2 regions of the Metasolibacillus sp. FSL H7-0170 genome follow, and region 2 is predicted to be linked to the other one. Evidence: a T-box and tRNA genes for the amino acid it is inferred to sense, from the RefSeq annotation. Region 2 holds a T-box; the other holds one or more tRNA genes.

Region 1 (12,385 bases), 1.4 Mb from region 2:
CGAGTGACACTGCGCCGAAAATGTATCGGGGCTAAACGATTCACCGAAGCTGTGGATTGACATCTACGATGTCAGTGGTAGGAGAGCGTTCTAAGTGCGTTGAAGTCAGACCGGAAGGACTGGTGGAGCGCTTAGAAGTGAGAATGCCGGTATGAGTAGCGAAAGATAGGTGAGAATCCTGTCCACCGTATGACTAAGGTTTCCTGAGGAAGGCTCGTCCGCTCAGGGTTAGTCGGGACCTAAGCCGAGGCCGATAGGCGTAGGCGATGGATAACAGGTTGATATTCCTGTACTACCTCCCCACCGTTTGAGCAATGGGGGGACGCAGGAGGGTAGGGTAAGCAGAGCGTTGGTTGTCTCTGTTCAAGCAGTAAGGCGTGTGTGTAGGCAAATCCGCACACTCTAACGCCAAGCTGTGATGACGAGTCCGTATGGACGAAGTTCCTGATCTCACACTGCCAAGAAAAGCCTCTAGCGAGGTGGGAGGTACCCGTACCGCAAACCGACACAGGTAGTCGAGGAGAGAATCCTAAGGTGTGCGAGAGAACTCTCGTTAAGGAACTCGGCAAAATGACCCCGTAACTTCGGGAGAAGGGGTGCTCTTGAGCGTGCAAGCGCATGAGAGCCGCAGTGAATAGGCCCAGGCGACTGTTTAGCAAAAACACAGGTCTCTGCAAAACCGTAAGGTGACGTATAGGGGCTGACGCCTGCCCGGTGCTGGAAGGTTAAGAGGAGTGGTTAGCGCAAGCGAAGCTATGAATTGAAGCCCCAGTAAACGGCGGCCGTAACTATAACGGTCCTAAGGTAGCGAAATTCCTTGTCGGGTAAGTTCCGACCCGCACGAAAGGCGTAACGATCTGGGCACTGTCTCAACGAGAGACTCGGTGAAATTATAGTACCTGTGAAGATGCAGGTTACCCGCGACAGGACGGAAAGACCCCGTGGAGCTTTACTGTAGCTTGATATTGAATTTTGGTACAACTTGTACAGGATAGGTAGGAGCCAGAGATCTCGGAGCGCCAGCTTCGAAGGAGGCGTCGGTGGGATACTACCCTGGTTGTATTGAAATTCTAACCCGTGCCCCTTAGCGGGGTAGGAGACAGTGTCAGGCGGACAGTTTGACTGGGGCGGTCGCCTCCTAAAAGGTAACGGAGGCGCCCAAAGGTTCCCTCAGAATGGTTGGAAATCATTCGTAGAGTGTAAAGGCACAAGGGAGCTTGACTGCGAGACCTACAAGTCGAGCAGGGTCGAAAGACGGGCTTAGTGATCCGGTGGTTCCGCATGGAAGGGCCATCGCTCAACGGATAAAAGCTACCCCGGGGATAACAGGCTTATCTCCCCCAAGAGTCCACATCGACGGGGAGGTTTGGCACCTCGATGTCGGCTCATCGCATCCTGGGGCTGTAGTCGGTCCCAAGGGTTGGGCTGTTCGCCCATTAAAGCGGTACGCGAGCTGGGTTCAGAACGTCGTGAGACAGTTCGGTCCCTATCCGTCGTGGGCGTAGGAAATTTGAGAGGAGCTGTCCTTAGTACGAGAGGACCGGGATGGACATACCGCTGGTGTACCAGTTGTCGTGCCAACGGCATCGCTGGGTAGCTATGTATGGACGGGATAAGTGCTGAAAGCATCTAAGCATGAAGCCCCCCTCAAGATGAGATTTCCCATTACGCAAGTAAGTAAGATCCCTCAAAGACGATGAGGTAGATAGGTTCGAGGTGGAAGTGTGGCGACACATGGAGCTGACGAATACTAATCGATCGAGGACTTAACCACAATTAAAACTTGTTTCAATGTTCGTTTATCCAGTTTTGAAAGAACAAACACTTTCTAAAAATAAGGATTTCAAGATACAAGCTAATCGAGGAAACAAAAGAGCGCTTGAAGGAATGTACTAAAGTATATGATTGAATGAGCGAATGCAGTTGACGAAGAGTAGCGCAGTAGATTGGAAGCCGAGTAAGGAACGTCTACTAAAAGCACCACATCCTGTGGTAACGTAGACGCCAGTACATCCATGTGCAAGTGAAGTAATGATGGCAAAGAGGTCACACCCGTTCCCATACCGAACACGGAAGTTAAGCTCTTTAGCGCCGATGGTAGTTGGGGGCTTCCCCCTGTGAGAGTAGGACATTGCTTCGCGCAAAAAGTCGCTGCTGATAATTAATCAGTAGTGGCTTTTTTTATCTTGATTTAGTAGTTAGCTGAAGCGTAATTGATAGCGCAAACATATCGATAATATGAGTAAATAGTGAATTAAATCGAAAGTTTTAATTATTTGAAAAAAGCACTTGTAATAATTAAAATGATTGTTATAATAATAAATGTACTAAGTAGCTTATACAAAGTGCATAAATGAATATTAGCGTTCCGAAGTAGCTCAGTGGTAGAGCAACCGGCTGTTAACCGGTTGGTCGCAGGTTCGAGCCCTGCCTTCGGAGCCATTTTTTTTGCCTATTAATTGAAATGAAAAAATTATAGTAGCATTATTTTTAGAGGTAGAATTAACAGGTCCACTATTAGTTTTAATCCGAATTTTCCTTGATTAGCTAAACGAAGTAGATTAATCTAAAATCAGTGTTACATATCGTTGTTTACTTAGCAAAGTGTCAAACTTCAATAAAGTTTAAAATAAGTAAAACAAGCATTTAGCTCCTAACAATGAAAAAACCCTAATTTTTAATTTGAGGCTTTCACTAAAAAAGAATTTGCAAATTAGGATGAAAATTTATCGAAAAGGCTTGTACAAATCTAAAAAACATGGTATTATAATTCTTGTCTTGTTTGAGATATTTTAACTGGCCCGTTGGTCAAGTGGTTAAGACACCGCCCTTTCACGGCGGTAACACGGGTTCGAATCCCGTACGGGTCACCATTTAAAAATAAATAATTGTAACACTCATATATGGAGGATTAGCTCAGCTGGGAGAGCACCTGCCTTACAAGCAGGGGGTCGGCGGTTCGAACCCGTCATCCTCCACCATTCAAGTGTTATGTCGGTGGGGTAGCGAAGTGGCTAAACGCGGCGGACTGTAAATCCGCTCCTTAGGGTTCGGCGGTTCGAATCCGTCCCCCACCACCATCTTTGAAAATGATTGGGGTATAGCCAAGCGGTAAGGCAACGGATTTTGATTCCGTCATGCCTAGGTTCGAATCCTAGTACCCCAGCCATTTTTTTGTTTTTTCTTGAGCCATTAGCTCAGTCGGTAGAGCATCTGACTTTTAATCAGAGGGTCGAAGGTTCGAGTCCTTCATGGCTCATTATTAACAGGGGCTATTTGAAAAGATTATATCTTTTCAAATAGCCCCTGTTTTTTATATTAATATCTTCAAAACATTGCTCCTATGGTAATTATAATGGTTCTATAATATTTGGGTTCTATAATATTTGTTGGGGTGTACACACAATTTGGATAAAAAAAGACACGTACTCACCGATTTTTTTTATACTTGAATTGTTGAGAAACAAGTAAGAGAAAGGTGAGACGTGCATATGAATTTTATCATGAATATCCCTGGATTAAAAGGAGTTATTATCGAGAAGGTGGAGGAGCTTGGAGAGCGGACTTGCCTTTATGTGTCTCTCCCTAAAAAACCTCATCGCTGCCCGAACTGCGGGGAAACTACACAGAAAGTCCATGATTACCGCATGCAGAAAGTCAAGCATTTGAAGTGGTTTGAACGGTTGACTTGCCTGTTTTACAGACGGCGCCGTTATGCGTGTTCTTGCGGAAAAAGGTTCTCTGAACACGCTCCATTTGTGGAAAGGTATCAGCGCTTCACAAAGGAATGGAATCAGGTGGCACAGGTGCGCTCCGTGAAAGCCAAGACGTTTAAAGAAGCCGGTGAGGTTCTCGGCGCCTCTAGTTCCACCATCATCCGCCGCTTTCAGTCAGCCGCAAAAACGCAGATGGCAGAAGGCGTGCGCCTGCCGAAAGCGATTGCGATTGATGAATATAAAGGGGATACAGACGAAGGAAAATTCCAACTGATCATTGCGGATGCAAAAACTCGGGAGCCGCTTGATATCCTACCCAACCGGCGGAAAGAAACGATTCAGGACTATCTGCGCCAATATGGTCAGGACGTGGAGCTGGTGGTGATGGACATGAATCCAAGCTTCAAAGCAGCAGTCAAAAAAGCATTGAGTCGGCCCGTCATCATTGCAGACCGGTTCCACTATTGCCGGTACATCTACTGGGCGTTGGATGAGGTACGGCGAAAAGTGCAGAAGGAATGGCACGCATATGACCGGAAGAAGTGTAAGCGGATGCGTCATGTGCTCTATAAACGGGCATCTAAACTGACCCGAAAAGAACGCTGGTATGTGAACCGTTATTTGGGGATGTCTGAAGAATTACGGCAGGCATACGAACTGAAAGAAGCTTATTGCGAATGGTTTGACTGGGCTAAAACAGCAGAAAATGTAGTAGAAGTAAAAAGGCGGTTAGAAGTATTTTATCAGGAAGTGGAAACGAAGCAGATTCATGCGTTTTTAAAGGCCATTAAAACTTTTAGAAACTGGCAGGTAGAGATCTTGAACAGTTTTAACTTCCCTTATTCCAATGGATTTTTAGAAGGCATTAACAACAGAACAAAAGTGATGAAACGCAACGCATATGGCTTTCGGCGTTTCGATCACTTCAAAGCAAAAATCTTATTAAACATTCGGTATAAAAATATCGGGGTTCATTTGGGGTGACGTGAATTTTACCTCACCCCAACATTTGACGTTGAACCATTATAATAAGGCGTAGTTTATCTTTTAAAGAAGAATAAAAAATAATATGTTAAACTAAAGATTGATGAATATTGCTTACTTAGAAATAGAGATTGAGGTTGTAGAGGTGAAATAGTTATCGTATCGTCAAAAGATGTTGCAAAATTAGCTGGTGTGTCACAGACGACGGTTTCCCGGGTTTTGAATACACCTGAACAAGTAAAGGCCTCAACGGTTGATAAGGTGTTGAAGGCGATTGAACAATTAAATTATATTCCTAACGAACAGGCAAGATTGCTTGTGACTAGTCGAACAAATACAATTGCACTATTATCTGGTCCGCTACACAATCCTTTCTTCTCAGACACTACTGCGGCTATTGTTAATTATGCAAATAGTAAAGGTTATAAAGTCGATGTACAATTTGTACAGGATGAGGAATTAGAAAATGCCTATTCAAAAATTTTAGAGCGCAAAGTAGATGGAATCATTTTATCTTGTATATTGTATGAAGATCCGTTTTTTGAAAAGCTAAAGAAATTAAATATTCCCTTTATTACATTTAACCGTAAGCACCAATCAAATGAAAATTTTGTCGAAATTGATAATGAACAAGCAGGTTATATTGCTGCACAATCATTGCAGGCTTTAGGACATCAACATATTGCCTATATAGGGGGGCATTTAACAGTTAGTACGTACGCTAATCGTTTTAGAGGGGCACTGCGTGCTTTAGGAGAAACGTTGCCAGAAGCATATATTTATCATTCCAATACAACCCGTGCAAATATTAGTGAGGGAATTGATTATTTGCTCCAGCAGCCAAATTCCCCAACTGCTATAATAGGTGCATCTGATTCGATAGCGCTAAATGTCATTGATGAATTATTAAAGCGCGATATTCGTATCCCGGAGGATATTAGTGTTATTGGGATTGATAATGTTGAATTGGCGGCATATGAACAAATTCAATTAACGACAGTAGGACATGCGATGGAAAGAAATTTAGGATTAATCGCTATTGTTAAATTAATTGAAATGATTGAACATAAAAAAAATTCTTGTGTTCATATAACCGAATCTGTTAAACTTTTTAATAGGAAAACAGTGAAGCGATTAAACTAAGGCGAAGATTCTGTTCTTACAAATATTCTCCTGAGCCCTATCAGGAGATATTTGTAGGATATAAGTATATTTTTTTATAACAAAATGGTTACGTATTCATAACAGAATATTTAGAATAAAGAAGTTTGGGAAGGGTGTATATTTTGGAACAAAAAATGTATATCAATGGTGAATGGGTTTCTACAGCCGAGTATGCAGAGTTAAAATCACCATACACAAAGGAAGTAATAGCGAAAATACCACAAGCAACAAGAGAGCATGTATCAGCGGCTGTGGAGGCGGCTCAAAGGGCACAGCAAGCAATGAATAATCTTACTGCATTAGAAAGGGCGAATATCCTTTATGCAATTGCTAAGGCATTTGCTAGCAAGCGCTTGGAGGCAGCTACAATTATTTCCCGGGAAAGTCCGAAGCCTCTAAAATATGCGCTAAGCGAAATAGACCGCACAATTGAAACATATCGTTTCGCTGGTGATGAGGCTAAGCGTCTTATTGGGGAAATGATTCCAATGGATGCAGCGAAAACGGGGGAAAATCGTTTTGCTTATACGCTAGAGCAGCCATTAGGAATAATTGCTGCTATTACGCCCTTTAATTTTCCGCAAAATTTAGTAGCGCATAAAGTCGGACCAGCAATTGCTGCTGGGAATACGATTGTACTAAAACCTGCCTCACAGACTCCACTATCTGCGTTGTTTTTAGCAGAAATCATTGATTGTACCGATTTACCTAAAGGTGCATTTAATGTCGTGCTAGGGAGTGGTGGTATCGTTGGTGATGCACTTGTTGAGAGCGATAAGGTGAAAATGATTACATTTACGGGTAGTCCAGCAGTCGGTATTCAAATCAAAGAAAAATCGGGATTGAAACGTTTAGCACTTGAATTAGGGGCGAACTCTGGATTAATTGTTGACCGCAATATAAATATAGAGCATGTGGTGAGAAAATGCGTTACAGGTGCATTTTCTAATCAGGGGCAGGTATGTATCTCTTTACAGCGGATTTATGTAATGGAAGAGGTGTTTGCTGCATTTGTTGAGGAAATGATTGCTCAAACACAAAGCTTGAAAATAGGTTCTCCGCTCGATGAAACGACGGATGTATCTGCCATGATTCATGATAAGGAGCAGCAACGAGCAATACAGTGGATTACTGAGGCAATTGCAGAAGGTGCAAATCTTCTATACGGAGGCGAGGTGGAAGATGGTGTTTTATTACCTACAATTTTAGCGAATGTCGACAGGAAATCGAAAGTTAGCTGTCAGGAAGTGTTTGCACCGATTGTAAGCATTAATAAGATTTCTTCGATAGAGGAGGGAATCGAAGCTATTAATGATTCAGATTATGGCTTGCAGGCAGGTATTTTCACGAAGGATATTCAAACGGCCTTTACAGCATCGAAAAATCTCTCAGTAGGTGGTGTTATTATTAACGATATACCGACATATCGCGTTGATCAAATGCCGTATGGTGGCGTAAAGCAAAGTGGAACAGGCAAAGAGGGACTTAAATATGCATTACAGGAAATGACGGAAACAAAGCTTGTTATTTGGAATCAAGAAGGAGGACTATAGATGGCTGAAAAGATTACATTTGTACCTTTAAGTTACACAGGCTGGGGCTCCCTTAGCTATTTACAGCAAGAGGTGCAACGCTTAAAAGGTCAAAAAGTATTATTAGTGACAGATCCTTTCTTGCACGAAATGGGCTTAACGCAAAAAATCATTGCACTGCTTGAAGAGTTGAATTTAACTATCAATATTTATACAAAGGTTGTGCCAGAGCCCCCAGTAGCTGTAGCGGAGGAATTAGTAGCTTACGCAAGGGAACATCAAAATGATATCGTTGTCGGGCTAGGTGGGGGGAGTGCGCTCGATTTAGCTAAATTAGCTGGCGTAATTTCAGTGCATGAAGGTGATGTCAAAGATTACTTAAATTTAAGCGCTACACGTTCCATTGAACAGAAAGGGCTGCCGACAATATTAATTCCTACAACATCTGGTACTGGCTCAGAAGTCACAAATATTGCTGTTGTTTCATTAGAAAGTACGAAAGATGTCGTAACACATGACTATTTGCTGGCAGATGTAGCGATTGTTGACCCAGAGTTGACAATGTCGTTACCACCAAAAGTAACAGCGGCAACGGGAGTAGATGCTTTAACTCATGCGATTGAGGCATATGTATCGCAAAATGCTAGTGCTGTTTCTGACGCAGTAGCATTGCAGGCGATACAATTAATTAGCCAATCCATTCGTAGTGCGGTAAAGGATGGGCAAAATCAGCAGGCACGTATCGATATGAGCTATGGGAGTTATTTAGCGGGCCTAGCATTTTTCAATGCAGGTGTTGCGGGTGTACATGCACTAGCTTATCCATTGGGTGGACAATTCCATATCGCGCATGGTGACTCCAATGCGGTTTTATTGCCTTATGTAATGGGCTATATCCGTCCATCTTGTGAAAAGCGCATGAAAGACATTTATAATGCTATGGGCTTCAATAGTGGCTATTTATCGCAGGAGGAGGCATCGCATAAATGTGTACAGGAATTGCAGCGCCTTGTTGAAGATGTAGGTATCCCTTCAAGCTTGAAAGGCTTCGATATTAGTGAAAAGGCACTTACCGGCTTAACGGAGGATGCAGCAAAGCAAACTCGACTCCTAGCTCGCAGTCCGATGCCGTTAGGGAAGGATGATATTTTTGCTATTTATAAGGCAGCATATGATGCCTTCGTTTTCAAATAAATAGAATTAATCAAACAGCAAAGGGGATAGAAAAATGTGTAATAACAAAAAGTTATATGTATTAGACACTGGGACAATGAAGATGGATAAAAATTATATGATTGCCATGCATAACCCTGCGACAATTGATAATCCTAATCCACCAGCAGAGTTTGTAGAATTTCCGATTTACGCTGTATTAATTGACCATCCAGAAGGGAAAATCTTATTTGACACTGGCTGTAATCCCGATGGTATGGGGGAAGATGGGCGTTGGCCTGAAGGAATACAAAAGGCCTTCCCAACATTTGCGAGCGAAGAGTGTTATTTGATTAATCGTTTAGAGCAATTAAAAGTACGACCAGAGGATATTAAATATGTAATTGCCTCACATTTGCATTTAGACCATGCAGGCTGTTTAGAGTTGTTTACAAATGCGGAAATTATCGTGCATGATTCAGAGCTGTCGAGTGTTATGAAGCAATTTGCGATGACGCGTGATATGGGTGCATATATTTGGGGTGATGTCATGGCGTGGATTCAAAATCAATTACGCTGGCGCACAATAAAGCCGCATGAAAAAGAAGTACAGCTGGTGGAAGGAATCAAGATTATTAATTTTGGTCCGGGGCATGCGTATGGTATGCTTGGCTTACACGTTGAGCTGCCTGGTCATGGTAATGTTTTACTAGCATCCGATGCCGTTTATACGGCAGAAAGTTATGGCCCGCCAGTCAAGCCACCAGGTATTATTTATGATTCCGTGGGTTATAATTCGACAGTGGAGCGGATTCGCAAATTTGCCACTGAAAATGATGCTGAGGTTTGGTTTGGCCATGATTCAAATCAATTTAAAAATTTCGTGAAATCTACGGAAGGTTATTACGAATAATAAGGTTGTTGGGGAAGCGGATATACATCTGTCTTTCCCATTTTTTGTGCTTATGAAAAGGGCTTTTAATTGACTATTTGAAAGCTCTTTTCCTAAGCTCTATAATATTTATATAGATAAATATGTTACTGGAAAAAACAGATTATAATTGGAGGTGCTTTTTATGGGAGAGAGAGGAAGGCCCAAAGGAGCAAGTGGTGAAGAAAGTCGAGCATTATTGCTTGAGATAGCTGCGAGGGAATTTGCACAAAATGGGTATCATGAAACAAAAATAAGCTCAATTGTAAAAGGTGCGTCATTAAGTCAGCCTACTTTTTATCTGTATTTTAAAAACAAAGAAGCAATTTTTGAGGAGTTGGAGCACTTATTTCGTATGCGAATAATTGAATATACAAAGCAAAGTCGTTTACAGCCAATGCTGGAATCAACAAAAGTTAAAACGCGAATTACGTATAATTTAAAAGAGTTATTGGTATTTCTAGATAAAAATCCAGATTTAACGCGAATTGGATTTTATTTGTCCACAAAAGCGGATGAAATAAAGGCGCACATGGTTGAGCAAATTCGAGGTAATCTAGATTTTGAGGTTAATGCTGGTTATTTTAGGAAAGATGTAGATACGCTAATGGTGGCAGAGTGCTTAATCGGTATAATAGAGCGATTAACATTTACACAATTGCTAACGAAACTAAAAGAACCGGAGGAAATAGCGAACGATATTGTGGATTTATTATTGGAAGGTATGTTATCTAAAGAAAGTTAAAAAAGAAAATACATATTTTCTTTTTTTATAGTTGAATATTACTTTTGAGTAATATAATATAAAACCAGCAATGAGTTATATGTTATTTTTAATACAAATTACACAAAGGAGAGGATATTGGTGAAAGAAATATGGCGGCAAAGGATGTCGTTATTTATTATTTTGTTGTTATTTTCACATACTGTATTTGGGTGTATGCCGGTATTTGCGGAAACGAATCCTACATTAAATATTATGCTAACAATTGGTGACCAGCTATACGAGGAGGGGGATATTGCAACAGAACCTGTCACCATTCATGTCACAACAACTTCGACAGATAGCGCTACTATTCAAGTAGAGTGGTCGATCGATGAAGGGGGTTCATGGACATTATTTAATTTGGCATCACCGCATACATGGGAACAGCAAGGTGAGCATGCGATCTGGTTTCGAATTATAGGGCAGTCTACTATTTATAAGCGTTTTATTCATATTCGCCCACAACCGTTTTCATTATTCACAGCAAATCCAATTATTTATGTAAGCAAAAGTGGTGATGATAACAATAACGGTACAAGTTGGGCTGATGCTGTTAAAAGCGTGCAAGTCGCATTAGATAAGGCTAGCGCTGGCGACCAAATTTGGGTTGCTGCGGGGACTTATACCCCGACAAAACGGGCTAATATAAGTGACCCTTATACTGCTCATTTTAGAATGAAAAATGGCGTAGCAATCTACGGAGGATTTGCGGGGAATGAAGAAACATTAGCGCAGCGCAATATTGAAAGCAATGAAACGATATTCAGTGGCGCCCTTCCAAGCGGGGGAAATGCGTATCACGTATTTTACCATCCAGACGAACCCGATCTCAAATTGAATGAAACAGCGATACTTGATGGCGTCACAATTACAGCAGGTTATGCAATCCATGCCACGCAAGTTCACAACATGCACGGAGCGGGAATGTACAATAGCGGAAATAGCCCGACCCTAAGAAATATAATATTTACTACAAATATTGCATATCGCCTTGGTGGAGGAATATACAATAGCTCAAGTAATCCAGCCCTAATAAATGTAACATTTATTGAGAATAGAGCCTATTCCGGCGGCGGGATGTACAATGAATCAAGTAATCCACAGTTAACAGATGTCATGTTTAATAACAATAGAGTTTCAATGGACGGTGGTGGCCTCTATAACAATAGCAGTAATCCAACCCTAATACGCACTGCATTTACAGCTAACAATGCAACATACAATGGAGGGGGGGTCTACAATACTGGGAACAGTAATGCTACTTTGACGGATGCCTTATTTAAACAAAATAAAGCAGCTGGGGAAGGTGGCGGAATGTATAATAGTAGCAGTAACCCAACGCTAACAGATGTGGTGTTTGAGCAAAATACAACAGATTGGTCAGGCGGGGGGATGAATAATAGTAACAGTAGCCCAGCCTTAACAAATGTAACGTTTAGTGGAAATCAGGCATTTTATGGAGGAGGGATTTATAATATTGGCAGTAGCCCGACGCTAATAGATGTAAAGTTTAATGAAAATACAGCATCCCAACAAGGGGGAGGAATCTATAATAAGGATGCAAGTAATCCAACTTTAACAGATGTAGTATTTGAGGAAAATAAAGCAACTTGGTATGGGGGCGGGATGTCTAATCATGGCAGTAGCCCAGTCTTAACAGATGTAATATTTAATATGAATCAAACGACGTTAGGGGGCGGAATGTATAATGACAATAGTAACCCAACCTTAACAGGCGTTAATTTTAATGAAAATAGAGCAACAGAGAAATCTAATTCAGGTGGTATTGGAGCGGGTATGTACAACTCCGCAAGTAGTCCGTCCTTAACAGATGTCATCTTTTCTGAAAACATAGCAGACAATGGAGGTGGTGGCATATACAATGGTGGTGGTAGCGAGCCAATCATCACAAATGTTTCTTTTACTGCAAATGAAGCGAGTACAGGAGGCGGCATGTTTAATGGGGCAAATACACGTCCAACATTAATAAATGCACTATTTACTTTCAATCTAACGAAAAATAGTTTCGCGGGAAGTGCTATATATAGCTTTGATACGACAAATATCAGTTTAATGAATGCGACCGTATATGCGAATGGACCAGCAGCCATTCACGGAGGCGCCGCGCACAGCCAAATTG
Region 2 (12,385 bases):
ATGATTGATTTCGATTTGACGTACTAAATGTCGATAAGTTGTTCCATCTACTTCAAACTCTTCACCAAGAATAGAAAGTGACGAATTTTGCTGCTTTGCCTCGGCTTTTACAACTTCATAAGCCTCCTTTGGCAAACGACCAATTACAGTAGGCTTATTTTGCTTTATAATGCCCGCTTTATGTCCTGCAATTTGCTCAAGAGTCGTTCCTAAAAAATTCGTATGCTCTAGTGCGATGCTCGGAATTACTGAGACGATAGGTATAGCAACATTCGTGCTATCCTCTCTCCCCCCCATGCCAGCTTCAAGTAATACTAAATCTACTTGTTCGTTTTGAAAATGCAGCAAGGCCGCACATGTTAAAAGCTCAAAGTCAGTTAATAAATGATGTAGCTTCGCCTCAGCCATTTGCTGAAACACCGCATCCATTTGCCTGCGAGAAATTGGCTGCCCATCTATTGAAATTTGATCATGTACATCAACAATGCATGGCGACATAAATTTACCAACTGTCAAACCATAAGCCCGTGCAATGTGCTCAACAAATGTTAATGTTGAGCCTTTGCCATTTGTTCCAGCAAAATGTACCACTTGTAGTGACTGCTCAGGCTGTCCAAGCTGCTGTAATGCTTGCAATATACGCGTAAGCCCTGGCTTAATTACATCATCACTCGGCAATTGCCAGCGTCTTTTATAATCATCGAGTTTTGGAATCATCGCATACCTCGCTCCTTCAAAAAAGTTCGCACCTCACCTATGAAATACAAGGAGCCTGTCACAATTAGTACTTCATCCTGTGCCAACTGCGGTAGCTTCTCGGTTAAAAAATGCGCCCAATCTTCCACAACTTGCTTATTGAAATGCTCACTTTGGTCAGCTAGCACTTGAGCTGAAGCTGCGCGTGGCATCGGAATGGTTGTGAAATAAAGAGCCGTTGCAATTCGTTCCATCATCTGGATACTAACACTGTGGTCTTTATCCTGCAATGCGGCATATAGGAAATGATATTTTTTTGTTGGCTCCACTTGCTGTAATGTTTGAATTAATGCAGCAGTGCCCTCTGAATTATGCGCTCCATCTAAAATTAACTGCTGCCCAAATCGTTCAAAACGCCCTTGCCATTTAGCACGCTGTAATGCTGTGCGCACAGTGTCCTCTTGCAAATGACCTAGTATAAGCTGACTCGCCTTTATGGCAAGTGCTGCATTATTTTGCTGATGTGCCCCCTCCATCGCAGGCTGAATATGTGTGATGACACTATCTTCTTTATAATGGAAGATTCCATTTTGTAAACGCTCAATATGAAAAGCCTCATGCAAAAGATACAGTGGCGCTCCCTGTTGCAATGCTGTTTGTCGAATCACTTTTAGCGCCTCTTGATTTTCTACGCCTACAACAACGGGCTTGCCCTTTTTTATAATACCAGCCTTTTCCGCTGCAATGAGCGCATATGTATCCCCTAACATATCTGTATGTTCCAGTGAGATTGTCGTAATCACACTTACTTCAGGTGTAATCACATTTGTTGCATCCAGTCGGCCACCAATTCCTGTTTCAAGCAGTGCAATATCTATTTTTTCATGTGCAAAATGCTGCAAGGCAATCAATGTCACAATTTCAAAAAAACTCGGGAATTGCCCATTTAGATGGTCTTGGACTGCTTGCACGACTGCATTCGCATAGTGTAAAAACTGCTTATCCGAAATTTCCTGCTGGTTAATTGTAATGCGCTCGTTTGCACGCTCTAAATGTGGCGAAGTAAAAGCGCCTACTTTGAGTCCATGCGCCATTAAAATTTCCCTCGTGGCATTTAATGTAGAGCCTTTGCCATTCGAGCCTGCAAAATGAACAAACTTCGTTTTGTGCTCTGGATGCCCGAGTGCTGACAAAATCTTTTGTGCTGATTCTAGCGGTGCCCCTTTATAGCTGCTTGCCTTTAATTGAAAAATAAAATCCGTACATTGCTGCATCGTTTGAAACATCGCCTACACTCCATCTATCAAATTTATTCCATATTTCTAGAAAAAGGGCGACCAATACTAACTAGTCGCCCATTCATTTTACATATTTTTCAGTTCTGCTAAACGCTTTTCAACTGTTGCATGCTTTTCTTCGTAGTCTGCTAATTTTTCACGCTCCGCTTGCACAAGTGCTTCTGGAGCCTTCGATACAAATTTCTCGTTCGATAGCTTACCAGTCACAAGCTTCACTTCTTTCGACCATTTCTCTAGCTCTTTCTCTAAGCGTGCAATTTCTTCTTCTACATTGATTAAACCAGCTAGCGGTAAAAATACTTCTGCCCCTGTCACTACAGCGGACATTGTTTGCGCCGGTATTTCCACATTTTGACCAATAACAAGTGGCTCTGGGTTACAGAATTTTTCAATATATGCTTTATTCGCTTCAAGCACCTCTGCTGTTGCAGTATCTTTCGCTGATACATAAAGTGCTACTTTCTTACTCATTGGTGTATTTACCTCAGCACGGATATTACGTACCGAACGTATAATATCCATGAGCAGCTTCATGCTTTGCTCATCTTGCTCGAAGTTAAATGCTTTGTTAACAGTTGGCCATGCTGCTACTGTAATCGAATCACCTTCATGTGGTAGATGCTGCCAAATCTCTTCAGTAATAAATGGCATGAAAGGATGTAATAGACGCATAGTTTGGTCTAATACATGCGCTAATACGGAGCGAGTTGTCTTTTTCGCTGCCTCATCCTCTCCGTAAAGTGGTAACTTCGCCATTTCAATATACCAAGAACAGAAATCATCCCAAATAAAATTGTACAATTCGCGACCTACTTCACCAAATTCATACTTATTTGATAATGTCGTTACATGTTCAATTGTGTTATTTAAGCGAGATAAAATCCATTTATCCGCCACTGATAAATTGCCAGTTAAGTCAATTTCATCATATGTTAAGCCTTCCATATTCATTAATGCAAAGCGGGAAGCATTCCAAATTTTATTAGCAAAATTCCAAGTTGCCTCTACTTTTTCTGTTGAATAACGCAAATCTTGCCCCGGTGATGACCCTGTTGCTAAGAAATAACGCAAGGAATCTGCACCGTACTTGTCAATCACATCCATCGGGTCAACCCCGTTGCCAAGTGATTTTGACATTTTTCGCCCTTCTTCATCACGTACTAGACCATGAATGAGTACATCTTTGAACGGACGCTCACCTGTAAATTCAAGACCTTGGAAAATCATGCGGGAAACCCAGAAGAAAATAATATCATAGCCCGTTACGAGTGTTCCTGTTGGGTAATAACGTTTAAATTCTTCATTAGTCGTATCTGGCCAGCCCATTGTTGAAAATGGCCATAAAGCAGATGAGAACCAAGTATCTAATACATCTTCATCCTGTGTCCAATTTTCACTATCTGCTGGTGCTTCTTTCCCAACATAAATTTCGCCTGTTTCGTTATGATACCATGCTGGAATTTGGTGACCCCACCACAATTGGCGAGAAATACACCAGTCACGAATATTTTCCATCCAACGTGAATACGTATTTTCAAAGCGTGCTGGCACAAAATTTACTTTTCCTGCCTCATCTTTTTGTAGCTCTAATGATGCATCAGCAAGCGGCTGCATTTTAACAAACCATTGTGCAGATAAATAAGGCTCTACAACTGCACCTGAACGTTCAGAGTGGCCTACAGAGTGCATATGCTCTTCAATTTTGAAGAGAACGCCAGCATCCTGTAAATCAGCTACAATTTGTTTTCGGCATTCAAAACGGTCCATACCTTGGTATTTCCCAGCTAGCTCATTCATTGTACCGTCTTCATGCATTACTAAAATACGCTCTAGATTATGGCGATTTCCTACTTCAAAATCATTCGGATCATGCGCAGGTGTCATTTTTACAACGCCTGTTCCAAAATCTTTATCTACGTAATCATCTGCTACGATTGGTATTTCACGTCCTACAATTGGTAAAATAACTGTTTTGCCAATTAAATGCTTGTAGCGCTCATCATCTGGATGCACTGCTACACCTGAGTCACCCAGCATCGTTTCTGGTCGAGTTGTCGCAACTTCTACATGCCCTGAACCGTCCGCTAACGGATATTTCATATGGTAAAATGCGCCTTGCACATCTTTATAGATTACTTCAATATCCGATATCGCTGTTTTTGCCGCTGGGTCCCAGTTAATAATGCGCTCACCACGATAAATTAAGCCTTTATCATATAATTGAACGAATACTTCCTTTACAGCATCAGACAAACCTTCATCTAATGTGAAGCGCTCACGTGAATAATCTAGTGCTAAACCTAATTTAGCCCATTGCTCACGAATATGACCTGCATACTCTTCTTTCCATTCCCAAGTTTTTTCTAGGAATTTTTCACGCCCTAAGTCATAGCGTGTCACGCCTTGTTCACGTAATTTTTGCTCTACCTTTGCTTGTGTCGCAATTCCAGCATGGTCCATACCCGGCAACCAAAGTGCATCATAGCCCTGCATGCGCTTCATACGAATAACAATATCTTGTAAAGTCGTATCCCATGCATGCCCTAAATGCAGTTTTCCTGTTACGTTCGGTGGTGGAATAACAATGGAGTAAGGCTCTTTCCCACTTTCTGGCTGGGCCTCGAAAAATTTTCCTTTGAGCCACCATTCATAGCGACCTGCTTCAATCGCATTTGGCTCATACTTTGTTGACATCGTTAACTGTTCAGTCATGCTGCATTCCTCCTAATAATGAAAATCAATGACACTTTGGGATTTTGATTTAGCAAATGTTCGTCCACCTGCATGAGTTTTGCTAAATCAAAATAAAAAACACTCCTTTCGTCTGTAAAAGGACGAAGGAGTGCATGTATTTTGTTCGCGGTACCACCTTTAATTCCAATCAAAAAACGATTGGCTCTCAATTCAGATAACGGTGTTTAACCGGCTTTTGCTAAGGTATTGCTCATGCTCCTAATTTTGAATTAAGAGAAAATACGTTCACAAAAACTGCTCCTAGGCTACATTCAAATGATGGTATTGTAGGAGCTTCTCAGCTACCGCTCCCTCTCTAAACAAACGCTGTCATTTTACTCTTCCTATTCATTGCATCAAATATTTAACTTGAACATATTGTATATAATTTAAAGTGAAATTTCAAGCAACAATTTCTTCAGTACGAAAAGCATATCGACAGCAATATAAAGTGAAACTTCAATCAGTGGATGCTTTTCTCCACTGATTGTTAGTTGAACCAATCGGGCTTTTACGGGCAGTTGATTTCCCGCTTATCCTTTAGTCAATTTTCACTCAAGTCTTGAAGCAGGTGTCTTACTGCCCGTTAATGCGGGGTAAAGTGAAACTTCAATCAGTGGATGCTTTTCTCCACTGATTGTTAGTTGAACCAATCGGGCTTTTACGGGCAGTTAATCTCCCGCTTATCCTTTAGTCAATTTTCACTCAAGTCTTGAAGCAGGTGTCTTACTGCCCGTTAATGCGGGGTAAAGTGAAACTCCAATCAGTGGATGCTTTTCTCCACTGATTATTAGTTGAACCAATCGGGCTTTTACGGGCAGTTGATCTCCCGCTTATCCTTTAGTCAATTTTCACTCAAGTCTTGAAGTAGGTGTCTTACTGCCCGTTAATGCGGGGTAAAGTGAAACTCCAATCAGTGGAGGCTTTTCCCCACTGATTGTTAGTTGAACCAATCGGGCTTTTACGGGCAGTTGATTTCCCGCTTATCCTTTAGTCAATTTTCACTCAAGTCTTGAAGTGGGTGTCTTACTGCCCGTTAATGCGGGGTAAAGAACGACAAATATAAAGTGAAAGGGTGATTATATGCGTAGGAAAAACTACAATCCTTATTTATTGCCTCCGTGGCTGCGCAAAACACGTTTTTATTGCAGAACGATTATTTTGCCAATCGTCGTCTTTCAAGGTGTGCGCGTTTTTATTGTTCCGACAACAGGCGATTTAATCTTACTTCTCGTCTTAGGGCTGCTTGCCTACTTATTATTGACTGATATTATTTGAATCTAACGTCCAAAAAGCGTTCATAGCACTGCTTTTTGGACGCTTCGTTTGTGTTTTAATTAAGTGAAACTTCAATCAGTGGGTGCTTTTCCCCGCTGATTGTTAGTTGAACCAATCGGGCTTTTACGGGCAGTTGATCCCCCGCTTATCCCTAAGCCAATTTCACTTAAGTCTTAAAGCGGGAGGCTTACTGCCCGTTAATGCGGGGTAAAGCATTGACCGTTTGTAGCGTATTTTAAAATGAATAGATAAAATACCTTAATCTTTTTGGACAGACAGCACACTGTAAGTTTCGGTTAGCTCCGCAAAAAAATCATCATGTAATGCTGAATTCTCCGTTTGCTGGGCTACGGGCTGCTGTCCGAGCTCATCATCGTGCGCTATAAATAGATGACTAGTAGAGTCAAGATGCAGCTCTAACTCAGGCTCGGCAGTAGCTTCTAGTTGAGTATCCAACGAATTTTCCGTTTCTTTATAAACGGGTATAGCCGTTTCCTCCACTTGTATCTCATGCGCCGCCACTTCCTCTTGCGCACTAGTTACCGATGCCACTACAGGTTGCGGAGTGTCTTCAATTTGTGGGGCAGCCTCTTGCATTGCTACTTGTACAGTCGTCTCATTTTGCTCCGTAAAATTACATGTAACTTGCCAAACAAGCTGGCAACTTGCTTGATCATGGACGGCTTTCAAATCTTGCACCTTTAGTTCAACAGGTCCCGTTACTTTATCTGCTGGCAAGTCAACTTCGAGCGGCAAGGCATATTCAAAATAACCTGTTGATTGTTCGATATCTATATGTTCGATATATGTTCCATGTACTTGTGAAACAGTTTGTGCTGGATTAAAAGCAACAGAGGCTGTCACATGATAAATACCTGTTAGCCGAATCGATTGTCCATCATCACTTTGCTCCCACTGTGGTGTAACACGCGCTGTCACAACATCTTCAACAGCACCAAGCCCGACTGGAAATGTGAATTGCTCTGCCATATCCCAAGTAATTGTTTTCATCGCTCTCCCTCCTCTATCATTAACTGTATGTTTTCATGGAGGGAAAAATGAATCGTCTTGGACTATCTAATTTTGAGGATTTTTTACAGGCGCCGAGATAATGTTCTGTGATTTCCGTGTTCCATTTAATATTAATCGAGCAGAACGTGATTTATCGATGAATAATTCGCGCGAAAGAATTGGTTGTACTCCATCTACTTTCCTTATTTTTATAAGGCTATTGAGTGCAATTTTTCATCATTCTAAATAATCTCCATTAAATCATGTTTTATTCCCCCGTATACTCCTGTGTATAGTATTCTACACCTTGAGTATCTTTAATTATTCGATCCCCGATTTTTTCGAATTCAAATTGGATGTTTTTATCAATAACTACCGTATATTTTGAGCCTTCAGTAGAAATTTCGGTATCCTCGTAAATCTCACTAAACATCTCGCCTTCTGCTATCTGAAGATTTGCTAAAAACATATCAATATCGCTGTTTTTTCTGCCATCACTCGTACTTCGTTGACCGCTTATTAGCAACCCCTTATCAGTCAAAGCAATCACTTGACCTGCATTATTTTTGAATCCAGAATCTTCAAAATCAGCTATATTTGCCTGTAACTCGTTCTTTACTGTACAGGCAGCTAACAGTAATACTGCAAATAACATGCAGAAATACTTTTTCATATAAATTCCTCCTATCGTCAATCGCATAATAAAATGCTACGACTTTTAAAATCTTCATTCATCAATCAAATTCGTCTCCCTTTAGTATTTGTTATATTCATTTCTTTTTTTATCCGTTAGATTATTTTAATCCAACATTAATGGTCATATTGTAACAAATTACTTATTTCCCTAGGTTAATTTTATAATAACAACCAAAAATACCCTTGTAAACCGATGATATCCGCCACTAAGTCGACATTTTTTTGTCGGAATACTACATATTAGATAATTCTACATTCGAAGTTTTATGCAAAAAAACGCCCAAAAAATCGGTGACTACTCGACTTTTGGACGTTTTTATTTATTTTGCTAATTTCTCAAATACTTTATGGAAAGCATCCACTGTTTTCGCAATATGCTCCTCCGTGTGTGCTGTTGAGATAAACATACCTTCAAATTGCGATGGTGGTAGGAAAATGCCTTCCTCCGCCATGAGCTTGAAGTATTCCGCAAATAATTCTAAATCTGAAGTTTTTGCTGTTTCAAAATTGATTACTTCCTCGTTTGTGAAGAAGAAGCCAATCATTGAACCAGCACGATTTACTGTATGCGGAATATTGTATTTTGTAGCAGCAGCGCGGAAGCCTTCTTCTAATTGGTCGCCTAGCTTACGGAAGTATTCGTATGAATCTTTATTTAAACGCACTAATGTTTCATAGCCTGCTGTCATAGCTAGCGGGTTTCCTGATAATGTACCCGCTTGATAAATTGGACCTGCTGGCGCAATTTTCTCCATAATTTCACGCTTCCCACCGAATGCCCCTACAGGCAAGCCGCCACCAATTACTTTACCTAAACAAGTTAAATCGGGCGTGATGCCATAATAGCTTTGTGCACAGCCGTAGTCTACACGGAAGCCCGTCATTACTTCATCAAAAATTAATAATGCCCCATATGCTGTCGTTAGCTCGCGCAAGCCTTCTAAAAAGCCTGGTTGTGGTGGTACAACACCCATATTGCCAGCAACAGGCTCTAAAATAACTGCTGCTAAATCATTGCCGTATTTTTCAAAAACTAATTTTGCTGACTCTAAATCGTTGTATGCTACTGTTAATGTATTTTTAGCAATATCTGCTGGTACACCAGGACTATCAGGTAAGCCTAATGTTGCAACACCAGAGCCTGCCTTAATTAATAAAGAATCACCATGTCCATGGTAAGAGCCTTCAAATTTTAAAATTTTATCGCGCCCTGTATAGCCACGCGCCAAACGTAGCGCTGACATCGTCGCCTCTGTGCCTGATGAAACGAAACGAATCATCTCAATTGCTGGCAAACGCTCCATCACAAGTTCAGCTAATTTATTTTCAGATAATGTTGGTGCACCGAATGAAGCACCTTTTGTAGCCTGCTCGCTAATTGCTGCGACAACCTCAGGATGAGTATGACCTAAAATTAATGGTCCCCATGATAAAACATAATCGATATATTCATTGCCATCAATATCACGAATTATCGCACCATGACCTGATTCCATAAAAATCGGGCTCATATTTACTGATTTAAACGCACGAACGGGGCTATTTACACCGCCTGGCATTAAATTAATCGCTTCATTAAATGCTTGCTTTGATTTTTCATATGAACGCATATTATTTCTCCTCCAACCATTGTGCTACATCTTTCGCATGATACGTAATAATTAAATCCGCTCCCGCTCGCTTCATGCCAAGTAATGTCTCCATTACAACCGCTCGCTCATCAATCCAGCCATTAATTGCTGCCGCCTTCACCATCGCATATTCCCCCGATACGTTATACGCAACCACTGGTAATACGAAGTTATTTTTAACATCTCGAATAATGTCCATATAAGCAAGAGCTGGTTTGACAATTAAGAAGTCTGCGCCCTCTTCCACATCTGAAGATGCCTCGCGTATTGCCTCTAAGCGATTAGACGGGTCCATTTGGTATGTTTTACGGTCACCAAATTTTGGTGCACCGTCAGCCGCCTCACGGAAAGGACCGTAATAACCCGATGCATATTTCACCGCATAAGACATAATTGGAATATGGGCAAAGCCTGCTTCATCTAAGCCCGCGCGTATTGCTGCGACAAATCCATCCATCATATTCGATGGGGCAATAATGTCCGCTCCTGCCTGCGCTTGTGAAATCGCTGTTTGTGCTAATAAATTTAATGAAGGGTCATTTAAAATTTGGTCACCCTCTACAACACCACAATGACCGTGGTCTGTATATTCACATAAACAAGTATCCGCTATAACAATTAGCTCTGGATGGCGCTCCTTCGAAAAGCGAGTCGCCTGTTGAATGATGCCATGATTATGGTATGCACCTGTTCCAACTGCATCTTTTTCGGCAGGTAAACCGAATAAAATAACCGCTGGGATTCCCAGTTTCACTACTTCATCTAACTCTGCTCCTAGATTGTCTAAAGATAATTGGAAAACACCCGGCATTGATGTCACTTCATTTTTAATATTTTGTCCCTCTGCTACGAAGATAGGATAAATTAAATCTTCCTTATGCAAATATGTTTCCTTCACCATTGCACGCATTCCTGCATTTTGGCGTAAACGACGATGTCTTTGGAAATGGTATTGTGTCACTTTTCATATCCTCCTATTAACTGCTCTATTACTGCTTGCATCGTATAGCTTCGGGGCTGTATCGCAACCTGTGCTCCATGCTCTTTTAATGCCGCTGTCGTTACATGACCAATGGAAGCCACTGTGACATGATGCCAATCAACTACGGGTACGACATTCTGCGCATATACTTGCACAGCAGAAGGACTCGCAAAAACAACAATCGGCTCCTCTGCCTGCAACAAGCTTTCTTCAAGCGCTTGAACATATGTAGTGAGCGGAACAGTTTCATAAACCGTCCATTCATCGCATTGCAGCGCATCACGAATCGTATTTTTCGCTAAACTTCCCCTTAAAAAGAGGCAGCGATTATTTTCAGCGATTTGTGGAAATTCTTGTACAAACACATCTGCACTAAATATTGTCGGCACAAAATCGACGGCAAAACCATGTTGCTCAAGCTCCGCCTTTGTTTTTACCCCTACCGCGGCTATACGGCATGAAACGTCTATAGGGTTACGTTCAAGTTTTTGGATAAAGCTAGTCACTGCATTTTGGCTCGTGAAAATTAACCAATCGTATAGCGCTAATTTTTGCAGCCATCCAGCATCCTCAGGTGTTATATACTCCTGTACAGCTAAGAGTGGAAAATACTTAATTTCCCCTCCATGGCGTTCTACAAGCTCCGTAATTGTTTGGACTTTTTGTGTTCCAGTTACATAAATTGTTTTCCCTGCAAGCGGTGCATTACTTTGCATCTTGCTCAGCCTTCACACGTTGGATTAGCTCGAATGCTCCTTGCTTCGTTAATAATGCAGCCACTTCTTTCCCTACTGCCACCGCATCTGTTCCTGTTATTGTTTCCTGATATGTAACAGAAGCATCAGGAGCTGCGACGAAACCAGTCAAAGTGATATTCTCACCTTCAACAGTCGCATAACCAGCGATTGGTACTTGACAGCCACCATCCATTTCAGCAAGGAATGTACGCTCTGCATGAGCAGTGTGCCAAGTTGCTGCGTCTGTCAGCTTTGCCAGTGCCGCAAGTAGCTCCGTATCATCCGCACGACATTCGATGCCAAGCGAGCCTTGTGCAATGGCTGGTAAGCAAATATCTACAGGTAAATACTCCGTTACTACATCATCGCTCCAGCCAAGGCGTTTTAAACCTGCTGCTGCTAAAATAATGGCATCATATTCCTCTGTTTCAAGCTTTGCTAAACGCGTATCGACATTGCCACGAATCCATTTAATTTCAAGGTCTGGTCTTACTTGTAAAAGCTGTGCACTGCGGCGTAGCGAGCTCGTTCCAACGATAGCTCCCTGTGGTAAATCAGCAAATTTGACATGCCCTTTCGAGATGAAAGCATCACGTGCGTCTTCGCGCGCAGGAATACAGCCAATGACTAAGCCCTCAGGTAACACTGCTGGCATATCCTTCATCGAATGGACCGCAAAATCGATTTCTTTATCATAAAGCGCTTGTTCAATTTCCTTTACAAACAAGCCCTTTCCTCCAACTTTCGAAAGCTGAACATCTAAAATGCGGTCACCTTTCGTTACGATTTCCTTCACTTCAAACTCAAATGGTGCCCCTGAAGCACGTAATTCGTTAATAAACCAATTTGTTTGCGTTAATGCAAGCTTACTTTTACGTGACCCAACAATAATTTTTCTCACTAAAAATCTACCTCTTTCATTTAATACCATAAATGGAATGTTGATAATTTACTTCCTAAAAAGAAATTAATAACGACAAGCAAAAATATAAAAATTTGTGCCCATGCATACGTCGTACTCATCATTTTCTTACTTCGATGTAACAATAAAATAATAAGATATATAGTAGCAATTAAAAAGGAACCTAAAATTTTCGTGTCAATAAGTGTAAATTCATCAATTGATAAAAATGCCCATTCTAATCCTAACACTAAGCTTACGAATAACAAAGGAACACCTACGAGCATCGAGTAGCTCATCCAGTTCGTTGTTTGCTTTAGGTTTGGTAGCCTCGACCATAAAGGATTGAACTTTTTTTCCTTTAAAATACGATAAAGCACTAAATGCAGCACAGAAAAAACAAAGGATAATGAGAATGCCGC

The links. The T-box of region 2 lies ahead of MHH70_RS00770 (valine--tRNA ligase). A T-box ahead of a tRNA ligase gene usually reads a tRNA of that ligase, here a tRNA-Val.
Region 1: it encodes a tRNA-Val, which carries the amino acid that the T-box ahead of MHH70_RS00770 (valine--tRNA ligase) is inferred to sense. The anticodon was not compared.

Annotation. Positions count from the first base shown of each region.
Region 1 covers NZ_CP151964.1:2,698,357-2,710,741, forward strand. The annotation lists rRNA gene MHH70_RS12730 (23S ribosomal RNA) at 1-1,774, shown strand, start outside; rRNA gene rrf (5S ribosomal RNA) at 2,025-2,140, shown strand; tRNA gene MHH70_RS12740 (tRNA-Asn) at 2,368-2,442, shown strand; tRNA gene MHH70_RS12745 (tRNA-Glu) at 2,799-2,873, shown strand; tRNA gene MHH70_RS12750 (tRNA-Val) at 2,906-2,981, shown strand; tRNA gene MHH70_RS12755 (tRNA-Tyr) at 2,997-3,080, shown strand; tRNA gene MHH70_RS12760 (tRNA-Gln) at 3,095-3,169, shown strand; tRNA gene MHH70_RS12765 (tRNA-Lys) at 3,187-3,259, shown strand; gene MHH70_RS12770 (ISL3 family transposase) at 3,486-4,700, shown strand; gene MHH70_RS12775 (LacI family DNA-binding transcriptional regulator) at 4,857-5,843, shown strand; gene MHH70_RS12780 (aldehyde dehydrogenase family protein) at 5,987-7,417, shown strand; gene MHH70_RS12785 (iron-containing alcohol dehydrogenase) at 7,418-8,590, shown strand; gene MHH70_RS12790 (N-acyl homoserine lactonase family protein) at 8,625-9,461, shown strand; gene MHH70_RS12795 (helix-turn-helix domain-containing protein) at 9,625-10,224, shown strand; gene MHH70_RS12800 (InlB B-repeat-containing protein) at 10,345-12,385, shown strand, end outside.
Region 2 covers NZ_CP151964.1:165,532-177,916, reverse strand. The annotation lists gene MHH70_RS00780 (folylpolyglutamate synthase/dihydrofolate synthase family protein) at 1-717, opposite strand, end outside; gene MHH70_RS00775 (folylpolyglutamate synthase/dihydrofolate synthase family protein) at 714-1,982, opposite strand; gene MHH70_RS00770 (valine--tRNA ligase) at 2,061-4,706, opposite strand; T-box leader at 4,822-5,088, opposite strand; gene MHH70_RS00765 (hypothetical protein) at 5,811-6,005, shown strand; gene MHH70_RS00760 (hypothetical protein) at 6,264-7,016, opposite strand; gene MHH70_RS00755 (hypothetical protein) at 7,285-7,689, opposite strand; gene hemL (glutamate-1-semialdehyde 2,1-aminomutase) at 8,033-9,322, opposite strand; gene hemB (porphobilinogen synthase) at 9,324-10,304, opposite strand; gene MHH70_RS00740 (uroporphyrinogen-III synthase) at 10,301-11,041, opposite strand; gene hemC (hydroxymethylbilane synthase) at 11,031-11,963, opposite strand; gene ccsA (cytochrome c biogenesis protein CcsA) at 11,984-12,385, opposite strand, start outside.